Regions from separate parts of the Arthrobacter vasquezii genome, predicted to be linked through region 2. Evidence: predicted binding sites of a transcription regulator. Region 2 holds the regulator's gene; each other region holds the start of a gene.
What was found. Region 2 encodes LexA, which represses DNA repair genes until DNA is damaged. Its sites were predicted from a motif close to TCGAACANNTGTTCGA; they were not measured.

Region 1 (4,143 bases), on a different contig from region 2:
GCGATTCGCCCGCGCGGCGTTCTGCCGAGCATCCCCTCGCGCACGAGATACGGCTCGGCGACCGTTTCCACGGTCTCGGGTTCTTCCCCTACTGCAATGGCCAGAGTGGACAGTCCCACCGGCCCTCCATTGAACTTTGTCACAAGCGCCGTCAGCACAGACCGGTCGAGGCGGTCGAGTCCTTTGGCGTCAACCTCGTACATATCCAGAGCGGATCCGGCGCACCGTGCATCGATGACGTCCACGCCGTTCACAAGTGCCCAGTCACGAACGCGCCGGAGGAGGCGGTTCGCGATTCTGGGGGTGCCGCGGGAACGTCCGGCTACCTCAGCAAAGGCTGCGGAGTTGACCCGCATGTCCATCATCATGGCCGAGCGCCGGAGAACGAGCTCAAGCTCCGCCGTGGAGTAGAACTCGAGATGGCCGGTGAATCCAAACCGGTCGCGCAGCGGACCCGGCAGCAGCCCGGCGCGGGTGGTGGCGCCGACCAGGGTGAAAGGTGGCAGATCCAGCGGAATCGCTGTTGCGCCCGGCCCTTTGCCCACGATGATGTCTACCCGGAAGTCCTCCATTGCCATGTACAGCATTTCTTCCGCAGGGCGCGACATGCGGTGGATCTCGTCGAGAAAGAGCACCTCCCCCTCGGTCAGCGAGGACAAGATAGCGGCGAGGTCTCCGGCATGCTGGATGGCGGGGCCTGAACTGATGCGGAGGGGCGCATTCATCTCCGCGGCGATGATCATCGCCAGGGTGGTCTTTCCGAGCCCGGGAGGTCCGGAAAGGAGAACATGGTCCGCGCTGCGGCCACGCATCCGGGATGCTTCGAGGACGAGGGACAGCTGGCGGCGCACTCTTGCCTGACCGACGAAATCATCCAGGTTCTTCGGCCGCAGGGCTGCCTCGACCGCCCGGTCCTCCGGATCCACGGCCGGCGAGACAAGGGGCTGTTCCTGATCTGTCATCAGTTCACCGAAGCCCGTGCCGAGCTGCGGGCGCCATCCTGGCCCAGCCTGCGCAGTGTGAGCTTCAGGATCGAACCGACATCCCCAGATGCCGCAATCTCTGGAGAATCCTTCACTGCGGCGTCGATGGCTGAGCCGGCGTCCTTTTCCGACCAGCCCAGACCCATCATCGCGGCGAGAACCTGTGACTGCCAGGCGCCGGAAGCTGTAGTTGGGGTATCCGTCTCAAGCGGAATGAGTTTGTCAGCGAGTTCAAGCACAATGCGTCGCGCGCCCTTGGGGCCGATCCCCGGCACCTTGCTGAATGCTTTGTCATCCCCGGACGATGCGGCGGTGCGGATGGCCGCCGGGGCGTACACCGCGAGCACCGCCAGCGCCAACCGTGGGCCTACGCCGCTGACGCCCAGCAGTGTCTCGAACACCTCACGCTCGTCGGCATCCGTGAATCCGAACAGGGTCATGGAATCCTCGCGGACTATCAGCGAGGTGTTGAGCCTGGCCTGGTTGCCAAGCCGGAGGGTGGAAAGAGTCTGGGGCGTTGCCTGTACCTGCATTCCGAACCCGTTGACGTCGAGTACGGCCGAGTGCAGGCCCACATGGCTTACGGTCCCGGTCAGAGAACTGATCATGCGCTGGGCTCCAGATGCTGAGAATCGAAACGAATATCACCGAACATATCTACGAATCAGCGTACGTCCCGGCGCGGACTATCCGGCGCCGCCACACCGATGTACTCCGGCACGCAGACTACCCGGGAGTAGGTTCATCGCCGTTGACGCGCCTTCGCTTCCGCTTCCGCCCACAGCCGTTGGGCTGCGGTCTGGCCAACCCCACCCTGGCTTCGGGCTGAGGACGTAGTTCCGGTTCGCCAGGCGTGCGTGATGGCAAGTGCCAGTGCATCAGCGGCGTCGGCAGGGGTGGGCGGCGTTGCGAGGCGAAGGATTTTCGTCACCATCTTGGTCACTGCGGCCTTGTCAGACTGGCCGTTACCCGTCACTGCCGCCTTGACCTCGGTCGGTGTGTGAAGCGCTACCGGAATGCCCCGCCTCGCCGCCGCCGCTATCACCACGCCCGAAGCCTGAGCGGTACCCATGACGGTGCTGACGTTGAGCTGGCTGAAAACGCGTTCGACGGCGAGCACCGCCGGTGAGTGCGTGTCCAGCCACACATCCACTGACTCGGCGATCATCAGCAGGCGGCGATCGAGGCTGTGGTCAGCCGGCGTACCGACCACACCGACCGCCACCAGAGTGGCGCGCCGGTTCGGTTCGACATCGACCACGGCAAGTCCGCAGCGGGTCAACCCCGGGTCAACACCCATGACCCGCAGTGTCACGGGTGTCCCCCAAGATGGGCGGAGCGGAAACTAATCGTCGCTCTCCAGCTCAGCGAGCACGTCATCGCCGAGCTCCGCATTCGAGTACACGTTCTGGACGTCGTCGAGCTCTTCGAGCGCGTCCACGAGCTTGAGGAACTTGCGTGCGGCGTCCGCATCGAGTTCAACCTGCATCGACGGGACAAACTCGACCTCGTCGGTCTCGTATTCGATACCGGCTTCTTCGAGACCCGCGACGACCGCGCGGAGGTCTGTGGGCTCGGAGTGAACGTCGAATGATTCACCCGACTCCTTCACCTCTTCAGCGCCTGCGTCCAGGACTGCCATCAGGACATCATCCTCCGACAAGTCTTTCTTCGGCAGGGAGACTACGCCTTTGCGCGCGAACAGGTAGGCGACCGATCCGGGATCAGCAATTGATCCACCGTTTCGGGTAATGGCGACCCGGACCTCCGAGGCTGCACGGTTCTTGTTGTCCGTGAGGCATTCGATGAGCAGCGCCGAACCCTGGGGTCCGCGCGCTTCATAAATGATCTCCGAGTAGTCGACGACTTCGCCGGTGAGCCCAGCGCCGCGCTTGACCGCCCGGTTGATGTTGTCGATGGGAACGGACGTCTTCTTGGCCTTCTGCACGGCAAGCTCGAGGGCCGGATTGCCCGCCAGGTCAGCGCCGCCGGCGCGGGCCGCCACCTCGATATTCTTGATCAGCTTCGCGAAAGACTTGGCGCGCTTGGCGTCAATCACGGCCTTCTTGTGTTTGGTGGTAGCCCATTTAGAGTGCCCCGACATGCTCTGCCCTTCTTTGTGCGATCAACGATAGGAAAAGCTCATGGATGCGATGCTCACCGGTCACTTCCGGGTGGAAGCTCGTGGCGAGCAGGTTTCCTGAGCGAACTGCAACAATCCTAGCGACCGGCTGTGCCCTGGCACTGTCACGCCCAGTGTGGGCACCGTGCTCGGCGGGCGGCGTATCCGGCGCCTCGACCTGTGCGAGGACCTTCACCGACTCCCCTACCTTCTCCACCCACGGGGCCCTGATGAACACCGCGTGGACGTCGGAGCCGTTCCCAGGCAGTTCCTCAAACGGGAGGTCCGTCTCGAAGGACTCGCGCTGCCTGCCGAAGGCGTTGCGGCGGACCACGATATCCAGGCCCCCGATGGTCTGCTGGGGATTGCCCGCCAGGTCAACGGAGGGATCAGCAATGGTGTCCGCGAGCATGATCATTCCCGCACAGGACCCGTAGACCGGGAACCCTTCGCGGATGAGTTCGCGCAGCGGTTCGGCGAGCCCGAACGCGCGGGTCAGCTTGTCCATGGTGGTCGACTCCCCGCCGGGGATGATAACGCCCTCGACCTGCTCCAGCTCGCTGGGGCGCCGGACGGCGGACGCCTCTCCGCCCAAGGATTTGATCACCCGGATGTGCTCGCGTACGTCGCCCTGCACTGCGAGAACGCCAACGCGCAGGGCGGCACCGCCAAGGGAAATGGTGGAAGTCACCGACCCAGTCTAGTTTGGCGCTGGGACTGTCGGGCGCCATACCGGGTAGGCAACGAAAGCGCGATAAGTTAGACACCATGTCTGGTCTGTCTACCTTGAGCGTGCCCCTGGGCAAAACAGTTCGGGCGCTCACGCGTCTGCGCGGCGGTGGTTCGGCGTTTCCCGGTCTGGTCGTCGAACGAATCGATCCAGGCTTCATGGCGCGGGCGCTGCGAAACCTGCCCAAGGGCATCATCGTCGTCAGCGGCACCAACGGGAAGACCACCACCACCAAGATGGTGGTCGAACTCCTTGAGGGCCAGGGGCTGAAAGTCTTCACCAACCGGACGGGAAGCAACTTCACCAGG
Region 2 (4,143 bases):
AGACCCTGCGTGGTTCGCTTCCTCGGCCGGTCGACGTAGCGCTTCTGAAAGGCCGGGGGAACTATGTCTGCAGGCATAAGACGGCAGGAGGTTTCCCCGACGAGGATGATTCGGGAGCCCTCTTCTCCCTCGACGGTGACACCGCGGCGCCGCATCCTGCGGCAGGACCTTCCACCCCGCTCGGACGGGAAATCGTGCGGTTGCGGGAGTGGGCGGAAGAAACGGAGACCGGGGACCGGGACGAACTCCTTCCCGGTGTCAGCGACCGGGCCTGGCGCCAGGTATCGGTGTCCAGCATGGAGTGCCTTGGTGCGCAAAAGTGTCCCGTTGCTGAGGAATGCTTCAGCGAGCGCGCACGGGAGAGGGCAGGAAAAGCGGACATTGTCATCACCAACCATGCGCTGCTGGCGATCAACGCTTTCGAGGGGCTGGCGGTCCTTCCGGAGCACGACGTAGTGGTCATTGACGAGGCGCACGAGCTACACGACCGCGTCACGTCTGCGGTGTCTGGGCAACTGTCAGGAGCACTGATCGGCGCTGCGGCCTCAGCGGCGAGGCGCCATCTCGGTTCCAACACGGACACATTGGCGGCCGCGCAGGATGCCTTCGAGAACGCGTTCGACGCTCAGCCCACGGGTCTGATGGCTGGGGGACTGGACGAGTTGCAGGAACTCGCGCTCGTGCAATTGCGGGAGTCATGCCGCCTGGCGCTGTCCGAATCGAGTTCCGACGGGTCCTCCCAGTCGGCAGACGGTGGCCGCCAGATGGCACGCTCACGGCTGTTGGTATTGCTCGAATTGTCCGAACGGATGGTCGCAGCAGGTGGCGCGGGCGAAGTGCTCTGGGCGAGTCGGCCAAGTACCTTTACACCGGGCTCCGGTTACTCCGCGGCTGATGACTCCTCGCCTGCCACGATCAGCATTGCGCCGCTGTCGGTTGCCGGGCGTCTGAGGCGGGGATTGTTCGAGGACCACACGGTTGTGCTCACGTCAGCTACGCTCGCAATCGGCTCGGAGTTCGGACCGGTTGCCGGGTCCCTCGGTTTGACGGGCGAGGGAGCGCCGTCATGGACCGGCGTGGACGTTGGCAGCCCATTCGACTATCCCCGTCAGGGTGTCCTGTACGTTGCCAAGGACCTGCCCAAACCGGGCCGCGGGACTTCCGGGGAACAACTGGATGAGCTGGAGGCGCTCATCAAAGCCTCCCGGGGAGGAGCGCTGGGACTGTTCTCTTCGCGGCGTGCGGCGGAGGACGCTGCTGACGCGTTGAGGGACCGGCTCGACGTTGAGATTCTCTGTCAGGGTGAATCTTCCATGTCCGCGCTGGTGAAGCAGTTTTCAGAGGAGCCCGACACCTGCCTGTTCGGCACTATGTCGCTGTGGCAGGGCGTCGATGTGCCTGGAACTGCCTGCCGGCTTGTCACCATCGACCGCATACCGTTTCCCCGACCTGATGATCCGCTCATGACTGCGCGGACCCGAGCTGTCGCAAAGGCCGGAGGCAACGGATTCATGAATGTTTCCGCTACCCATGCCGCCGTTCGTCTTGCGCAGGGAGCCGGCCGCCTCATCCGCGCCCACGATGATCGAGGCATGGTGGCAGTACTGGACTCCCGGCTGGCAACCGCGGGCTACGGCGGCTTCCTCAGGGCTGCGCTACCGCCGTTTTGGTCGACGACGGACCGCGCAACGGCGCTCGGGGTCCTCTCCCGGCTCGCTGAGACGCAGCGCGCCTAGCACCATGCCGCGCGCCTCGGTCAGAGCGCACGCATCACCGAGACAACTTTGCCCATGATGGTGGCGTGGTCACCGAGTATCGGCTCGTAATTGGTGTTCTGCGGCAGAAGCCAGGTGTGACCGTCACGCTGCCGGAAGGTCTTCACTGTGGCCTCATCATCGAGGAGTGCTGCCACCACATCGCCGTTCTCGGCTGTGCTCTGCTGGCGGACCACTACCCAGTCTCCGTCGCAGATCGCTGCATCAATCATGGAGTCACCTGAAACACGCAGCATGAACAGATCGCCGTGCCCGACGAGCTGCCGGGGCAGTGGCATGACATCCTCAACAACCTGATCCGCCAGAATAGGACCTCCGGCTGCAATCCGTCCGACCAGCGGGACCATTGCCGCGTCGACGGCCGACGATGCCCGCGCAGGTTCCTCCCTTTCGGCGGAGGAGGGCAGCGCACGCGGTGTGCTGTCACCGAGCGTGAGAGGAAGCAGGATTTCCATCGCTCGCGGGCGCTTGGGATCGCGGCGGATGTAACCCATGCGTTCCAGCTGTGAAAGCTGGTGCGTGACGCTGGACAGACTCGCAAGCCCTACGGTGTCACCGATCTCGCGCATTGAGGGCGGGTAGCCGTGCGCAGCTACGCTGCGCTGAATTGTCTCGAGAATTTTTGTCTGACGTGCTGTCATTCCCTTTGGCATGGCCCTGCCGCGCGGCCTTCCGCGTCCGCGCTTCGCATCGGGCGAAGGCACCTCTGCCATGTCCTTTGCCGCACTGAGATCTGCCACGAGATGCATCCCTTCCTCCGGCCGGGCCCGGACTGCCGGCTCGCCAACCATTTTTGTCAGTGGCGGGTGATGAGCTGGTTTGTGAAGCAGCCGGACCGTCACCCTTGACAGCAACGCTAGGGGAGGCGGGACGTGTTTTCAAACATTTGTTCGAGTGAGTCTCGACAATATTAGTTTACAAGTGCTAATAATAAGTGCAGAGGAATAGAACACAGCTTCGAACAAAGCTGTGGGAGATCCACACAACGAGAAAGGTGGACGCCATGTCTACGCTCCATATCGCAGGATCAGCTTCCGTACTTCACCCAGAGGACCGTGAGAATAACGGGCCGGCTGCGGCGCCGCGCCTTCATCTCACCCGTCGCGGCTGGGTGGTTCTGGTGGCAATTCCGGTCGCATTGCTTGTTGCCGTACTGCTGGTGGTTGCTTCGTTCTTCACCTCCCAGGCGCAGGCAGCGACAGCCGGCGGTGACCTCACGGACACTGTCCGGGTCAGTGTTGCATCGGGGGAGACACTCTGGGCTCTTGCTGCCGAGTACGCGCCGGAACGTGATCCGCGAGCCGTCGTTGAGGAAATCGTCGAACTGAATGTTCTAGGCTCGTCGACCGTGCAGGCCGGGCAGTCGCTTCATATTCCGGTTGGAAATCCATAAGGAGCGGATCTGCTTCCGCACAGCGGTAGGCGCGCTGATTCTTCACAGGTTGGCTCGTAACAGTTCGCCCGGCTTCAGCGGAATTCTTCGTGGCGGATGGGGCGGCCTTAAACTCTCATGGTGACCGATCCGCTAGAACGCCTTAACAGACTGCCGATCCGCGAGAATCTGCGCGGCCTTCGACCATACGGTGCGCCCCAGATCGATGTGCCCATTCTGCTGAACGTCAATGAGAACACCCATGGCGTTCCGGAGGATGTTCGCAGTGCAATTGTTGAAGCAGTCGAGGGCGCCGTGGCGGGGCTGAATCGCTACCCTGACCGGGAGTTCACCGTGCTTCGCGAACATCTCGCCACGTACCTAGGGCACGGACTCACCGCGGACAACATCTGGGCGGCGAATGGATCCAATGAGGTTTTGCAGCACGTCCTCCTCGCGTTCGGCGGACCGGGCCGGACTGCGTTGGGATTTCCTCCCACCTACTCGATGTATCCGCTGCTCGCAGGCTCCACCGGTACTGGATACCTGACAGGTTCGAGGGATGAATCCTTCGACCTGGACGCTCGTACCACCGCCAGCGAGGTAGCCGCCACGGGCGCAAACATTGTCTTCCTGTGCAGCCCGAACAACCCGACCGGCACAGCGCTTCCCCTGGAGGTGGTTTCCGAGGTCTACGATGCAGGCGAAGCGGCGCAGGCAATCGTCATTGTGGACGAGGCGTATGCAGAGTTTTCCCACTCCGGCACTCCGAGTGCGCTGGAGCTCCTGCCCGGCAGGGAACGGCTTATCGTCTCGCGCACCATGAGTAAAGCCTTTGCGCTGGCCGGAGCCCGTCTCGGGTACTTGGCCGCAGCGCCGGAAATTGCGGATGCGCTTCGGCTCGTGCGTCTCCCGTACCACCTGTCGGCGATTACGCAGGCCACGGCTGTCGCGGCGCTGACCCATTCGGCGAAGCTGCTCGCCAACGTGGATGAG
Region 3 (4,143 bases), on a different contig from region 2:
TGGTAGCCGGCATGAACGTCAATGTGTGGGACGTGCAGGAGGAAATTCAGGATCTCATCCGGAGCGGCAGGGCTGTGGACCGGGCTGTGCTCACTGATCCGGACTCGGACTTGAAAACTGCCTGATGGGGGAGCAGGATCCGAGGGCCGCCTGATCTGGAATCGACGCCTGCCACGTGCGCTCGCGGTTCTGTCACCTCTGCCACGCGCTCGGGGCACAGTTGACTTGGCGGTGCTGCGCTCGCTCAGACGCCGGCTACGGCGGCATTTCCGCTGATCAGGGTGGTGCCGTGCCGATGCTCGTGGACACGTGACTGACCGTGTCTGCAAGTTGGTCGTGTATGGCTTGTTCTACTTGCCAGTAGCGGTTGCGTCTGGGTGTTCGTTGCGGGTCGTGGTATTTGGGTGGTGTGAACCAGGGGATTCCGTGGACTGATTCGACTGTCCAGTTTCCTTCGTGGATCTGGTGGTGGTGTCGGGTGCAGAGCAGCACGCCGTCGCTGATGTTGGTGGTTCCGCCTGCAGCCCAGGGAATGATGTGGTGGGCTTCGCACCAGGTTGCGGGCGTGGTGCAGTCGGGGAACGCGCAGCCTTTGTCGCGTGCGACCAGTCCCCGTCGCAGATGTGGTGGGAAGAGACGTTGGGTGCGGCCGATGTCCAAGACCTGACCCTTGCCGCCGAGGACGAGCGGGAGGATGTCGGCGTCGCAGGCGAGTTTGCGGATGCTGCGGGCGCTTATCTGTTGGGCGAAGACCGAATGCCCGTCGTGTCCGCTGCCTGTCAGGTCTTTGAGGAGGTCGCGGTAGTTGATGGTGACCATTACCTGGGGTCGGTGTCCTCCGGTCGCTGGAAGACCATCACCTGTTAGCGCAATCCGGCATGCTGAAACCAGTCCGTCGAGGAGGTTCTGTTCACGGGTCGGTTGGCCCGGACTGGTTAGAGCTTCTTTGCCGCGGTCCGTCGTGCCGTCTCCGTCGGTCGTGCGGTCTCCGTCGGCCTCGCCAGTGATGCTGTGGGTTCTGGGGTTGGTGGCGGTGTTCATGACGGTGATGAGGTGTTCGTATTGTTCGTCGGTGGCGCCGATTTCCATGAAGTGCAGGCCGTGGCGCCTACCGCGCAGGAACACGCCCTGGCGTGCGCGGAGGGTTTTGTCGGTGGGTTCGGTGCCGTCCTGGTCGATGATGTCTTCCCAGCGTTGGGCGAGGGCCCGCAGGACGTCTTCGTCGGACTCAACGGCCTGGCGGACCAGGTGCTCTTCCATGGCATCCAGCTCACGGCCGGTCGCGACAGTGGAGACCCGGTGCACGGAGTTGCGGATGATGGTCGCAGCACGGCTGCTGAGCGCACCGACCTTGGTCGCTTCAGCCAGCACACCCAAGGCAGGTACGAGCGCGGCTCCTGGCCCGGGAACCTCGGGCAGGACGTCATGTCCGAGGCGTAACCGGCGGTTCGCTTCGGAGCGGCTGATACCGATTTTCGCCCGCAAATAGTCCGCAGTGTTCTTGTACGGATCTAGGGCGTCAACGGTAGCGAGTTGGTGGTCCTCAGCGGCACGGGCAACCACAGTCTGCAAGTGGTCGACCAGGTTGGAGAGCTGCTCAACCTCGACCAGCGTTGCCGCGGCCTCCTCAGGCCGAAGCGTCAGGTAGTTGGACTCGAGATCCCGCACGTAAGCCAGTAAGCCGGACCGCATCCCACCCAGGAGAGACGTGTCCTCCGGGCGGGGTTCGAGCAGTGCGACGGCCATACCCAAAATTTTATCGAACACGTGTACTAACCGCGACCGAAAACCACCAATGTGCAGGACAAGTCAAACGGACTTATCCACACCCCGGCGTGGGGGTAGGCCCCCTGCTCAAGCCGCACGCCGCTCGACTGGCACAATCCCGCCAAACCCCACTCAGCCCAACGCACGCTCCAGCACGAAGTCCGTTTCCACGTTCCGTCCAAGCTGAAACGTCTTTGCCCCCACGCGGGTGAATCCGTGCTTCTCATAAAATCGGACTGCACGGGCATTGCGGTCATTGGTGCCGAGCCAGATTCCCTTCGCGCCGGTTCCCTTCGCCGCGATCTCCAGTGACGCTTCCATGAGGTGCGACGAGGAACCTTGTCCATGATGCGACGGGTGCACATAGAACTTGCTCAGCTCGATGGTCGGGAAAAGCGAGAGAGAAGACCGCACCTGCTCGTCCTTGGGAAGTCCTTTGACCAACGTGCTCCAGGCAAGAAGGTGGCCGTCCTCCCGCAGGCACAGCAAGATCTTGTCAGGGTCCGCTATGTGCTGGGTGAACCGTTCCTCGGAAAGCTCTGATGCGATGAAGTGTGCAATGTCGTCGGGGTGCGACGTCGGTGGACAAGCGAGCGGGAAGGTGACGGCAGCCAGGGTGGCGAGGGGGCCGGCGTCGTTCGCGGTGGCATGGTCAATAACAACGGTCACGAAGTCAGGGTAGCGCTGATCGCCGGCCGGAACATCGATCCTGTATCGGAGATGACGAGGCCGCCCTCGAGTGTGACTACCCGCTCCGCTCGCTCGATGTCCTCGGGCGAGTGGCTCGATTCGATGACGGTCACGCCACGCAGCAGTTCCTCGTCGACCGCCAAGCGGATGAGCCGGTGTGCCGCACTGTCCAAGCCGGCCGTGGGCTCGTCAAGGATCAGGATGTCCGATTCCTGCGCCAGCCCCTGCGCAATAAGCGCACGCTGACGTTGCCCGCCGGAAAGCCCGGCGAGTTGCCGATCAGCGAGGCCCGAAATCCCCAAGCGTTCCATGGCATCCCGCCCGATACGGCGATTTTGCGGACCAAGCGGCAACAGCCAGGAACGATGAGGCCACCGTCCCATCTCGACCGTCTGACGCACCGTACAGGGAAGGATCTCCGAGGTCCGCGTGTGCTGGATGACAAAGGCCGGCCGGCGGCTGGTGGTGAGGGTCACCGATCCGGACTGCGGCTTCAGCGCGCCGGCAACCAACGCCAGCAATGTCGACTTTCCTGAGCCGTTGGTGCCCGTGACCACGGTGTGCACCCCTCGCTCGAGCGCGAGAGACACCTCCCCAAGCGCGCGCCTGCCCTGATAGGCGTATCGAACGCCGCTCACAATCACCATCATTTCTCCTTATGTGCGAATCATTCTCATTATCAATATAGGATGAGTCGCGATGGAATGGTTACTTGAGCCCCTGAGCGCGTCGTTCGTGCAGCCGACGCCGCAGTAACCGTTGCTGAACCCACCCCTCGCGTGGTCACCACATACGACGGCGGCATCCAGGTGCTCGACGGAGACACTTTCGAGGTGCTCGGCGACTTCCCGATGGAGGGCTTCAACCGGATTAATCCGGCCGGCGATGGACGCCACGTCATCATCTCGACCGCCGAAGGCTTCGAAGTGCTCGACACCGGAGCCTGGACCGACGGCGGCACCTCCCACGCTGAGGAACCGGTGATGACGGACATCGCCTTTCCCACGAGCAAGCCCGGTCACGTGGTCCGCCACGACGGCAAGACCATCCTCTTCAGCGACGGAACCGGCGAAGTGACGGTTTTCGAATCCAGTGACCTCGCCGAAGGCCAGCCGGAAGTCGAGACCTATTCGACGGAGGAAGCGCACCATGGTGTCGCCGTCGAGCTTTCCAGCGGTGAACTGGTGCTGACGCTCGGCAACGAGGAAGAACGCCCCGGCATTGTGGTCTTCGACGAAGACGGCAAGGAGATCGCCCGTAACGAGGATTGCCCGGGTGTACACGGTGAGGCGACGGCCGCAGGGGAAGCCGTGGTGATCGGTTGTCAGACCGGCGTCCTCATCTACGACGACGGCAAGATCACCAAGCTCGACAGCCCCACCGAGTACGGGCGGATCGGCAATCAGGCAGGGTCTGAGGAATCGGTCATCACACTTGGCGATTACAAGCAGGATCCCGACGCCGAACTTGAGCGCCCCGAAACAATCTCGCTGATCAACACCGAGACGAAGGACCTCACCCTGGTTGAGCTCGGCACGAGTTACAGCTTCCGGTCACTGGCCCGCGGTCCGCATGGTGAAGCGCTGGTCCTGGGCACGGACGGCTCGCTGCACGTGATTGACCCTGAGACCGCCGAGGTGACCAACAGTTTGCCGGTGATTGGGGAGTGGGAGGAACCGCTCGAAT

Region 1: ruvA (Holliday junction branch migration protein RuvA) is a predicted target of LexA. The motif match lies at 1,631-1,646, and genes of this name have one in related genera.
Region 3: P4U43_RS00760 (HNH endonuclease signature motif containing protein) is a predicted target of LexA. The motif match lies at 1,760-1,775, and genes of this name have one in related genera.

What each region holds. Positions count from the first base shown of each region.
Region 1 covers NZ_JAROKN010000018.1:8,371-12,513, forward strand. The annotation lists gene ruvB (Holliday junction branch migration DNA helicase RuvB) at 1-962, opposite strand, end outside; gene ruvA (Holliday junction branch migration protein RuvA) at 962-1,591, opposite strand; gene ruvC (crossover junction endodeoxyribonuclease RuvC) at 1,726-2,298, opposite strand; gene P4U43_RS08680 (YebC/PmpR family DNA-binding transcriptional regulator) at 2,329-3,087, opposite strand; gene pdxT (pyridoxal 5'-phosphate synthase glutaminase subunit PdxT) at 3,071-3,796, opposite strand; gene P4U43_RS08690 (Mur ligase family protein) at 3,883-4,143, shown strand, end outside.
Region 2 covers NZ_JAROKN010000027.1:26,386-30,528, reverse strand. The annotation lists gene P4U43_RS10855 (ATP-dependent DNA helicase) at 1-1,736, shown strand, start outside; gene lexA (transcriptional repressor LexA) at 1,757-2,488, opposite strand; gene P4U43_RS10845 (LysM peptidoglycan-binding domain-containing protein) at 2,779-3,168, shown strand; gene P4U43_RS10840 (histidinol-phosphate transaminase) at 3,289-4,143, shown strand, end outside.
Region 3 covers NZ_JAROKN010000001.1:157,660-161,802, reverse strand. The annotation lists gene P4U43_RS00765 (NAD(P)/FAD-dependent oxidoreductase) at 1-125, shown strand, start outside; gene P4U43_RS00760 (HNH endonuclease signature motif containing protein) at 277-1,746, opposite strand; gene P4U43_RS00755 (GNAT family N-acetyltransferase) at 1,900-2,436, opposite strand; gene aztA (zinc ABC transporter ATP-binding protein AztA) at 2,433-3,095, opposite strand; gene aztD (zinc metallochaperone AztD) at 3,237-4,143, shown strand, end outside.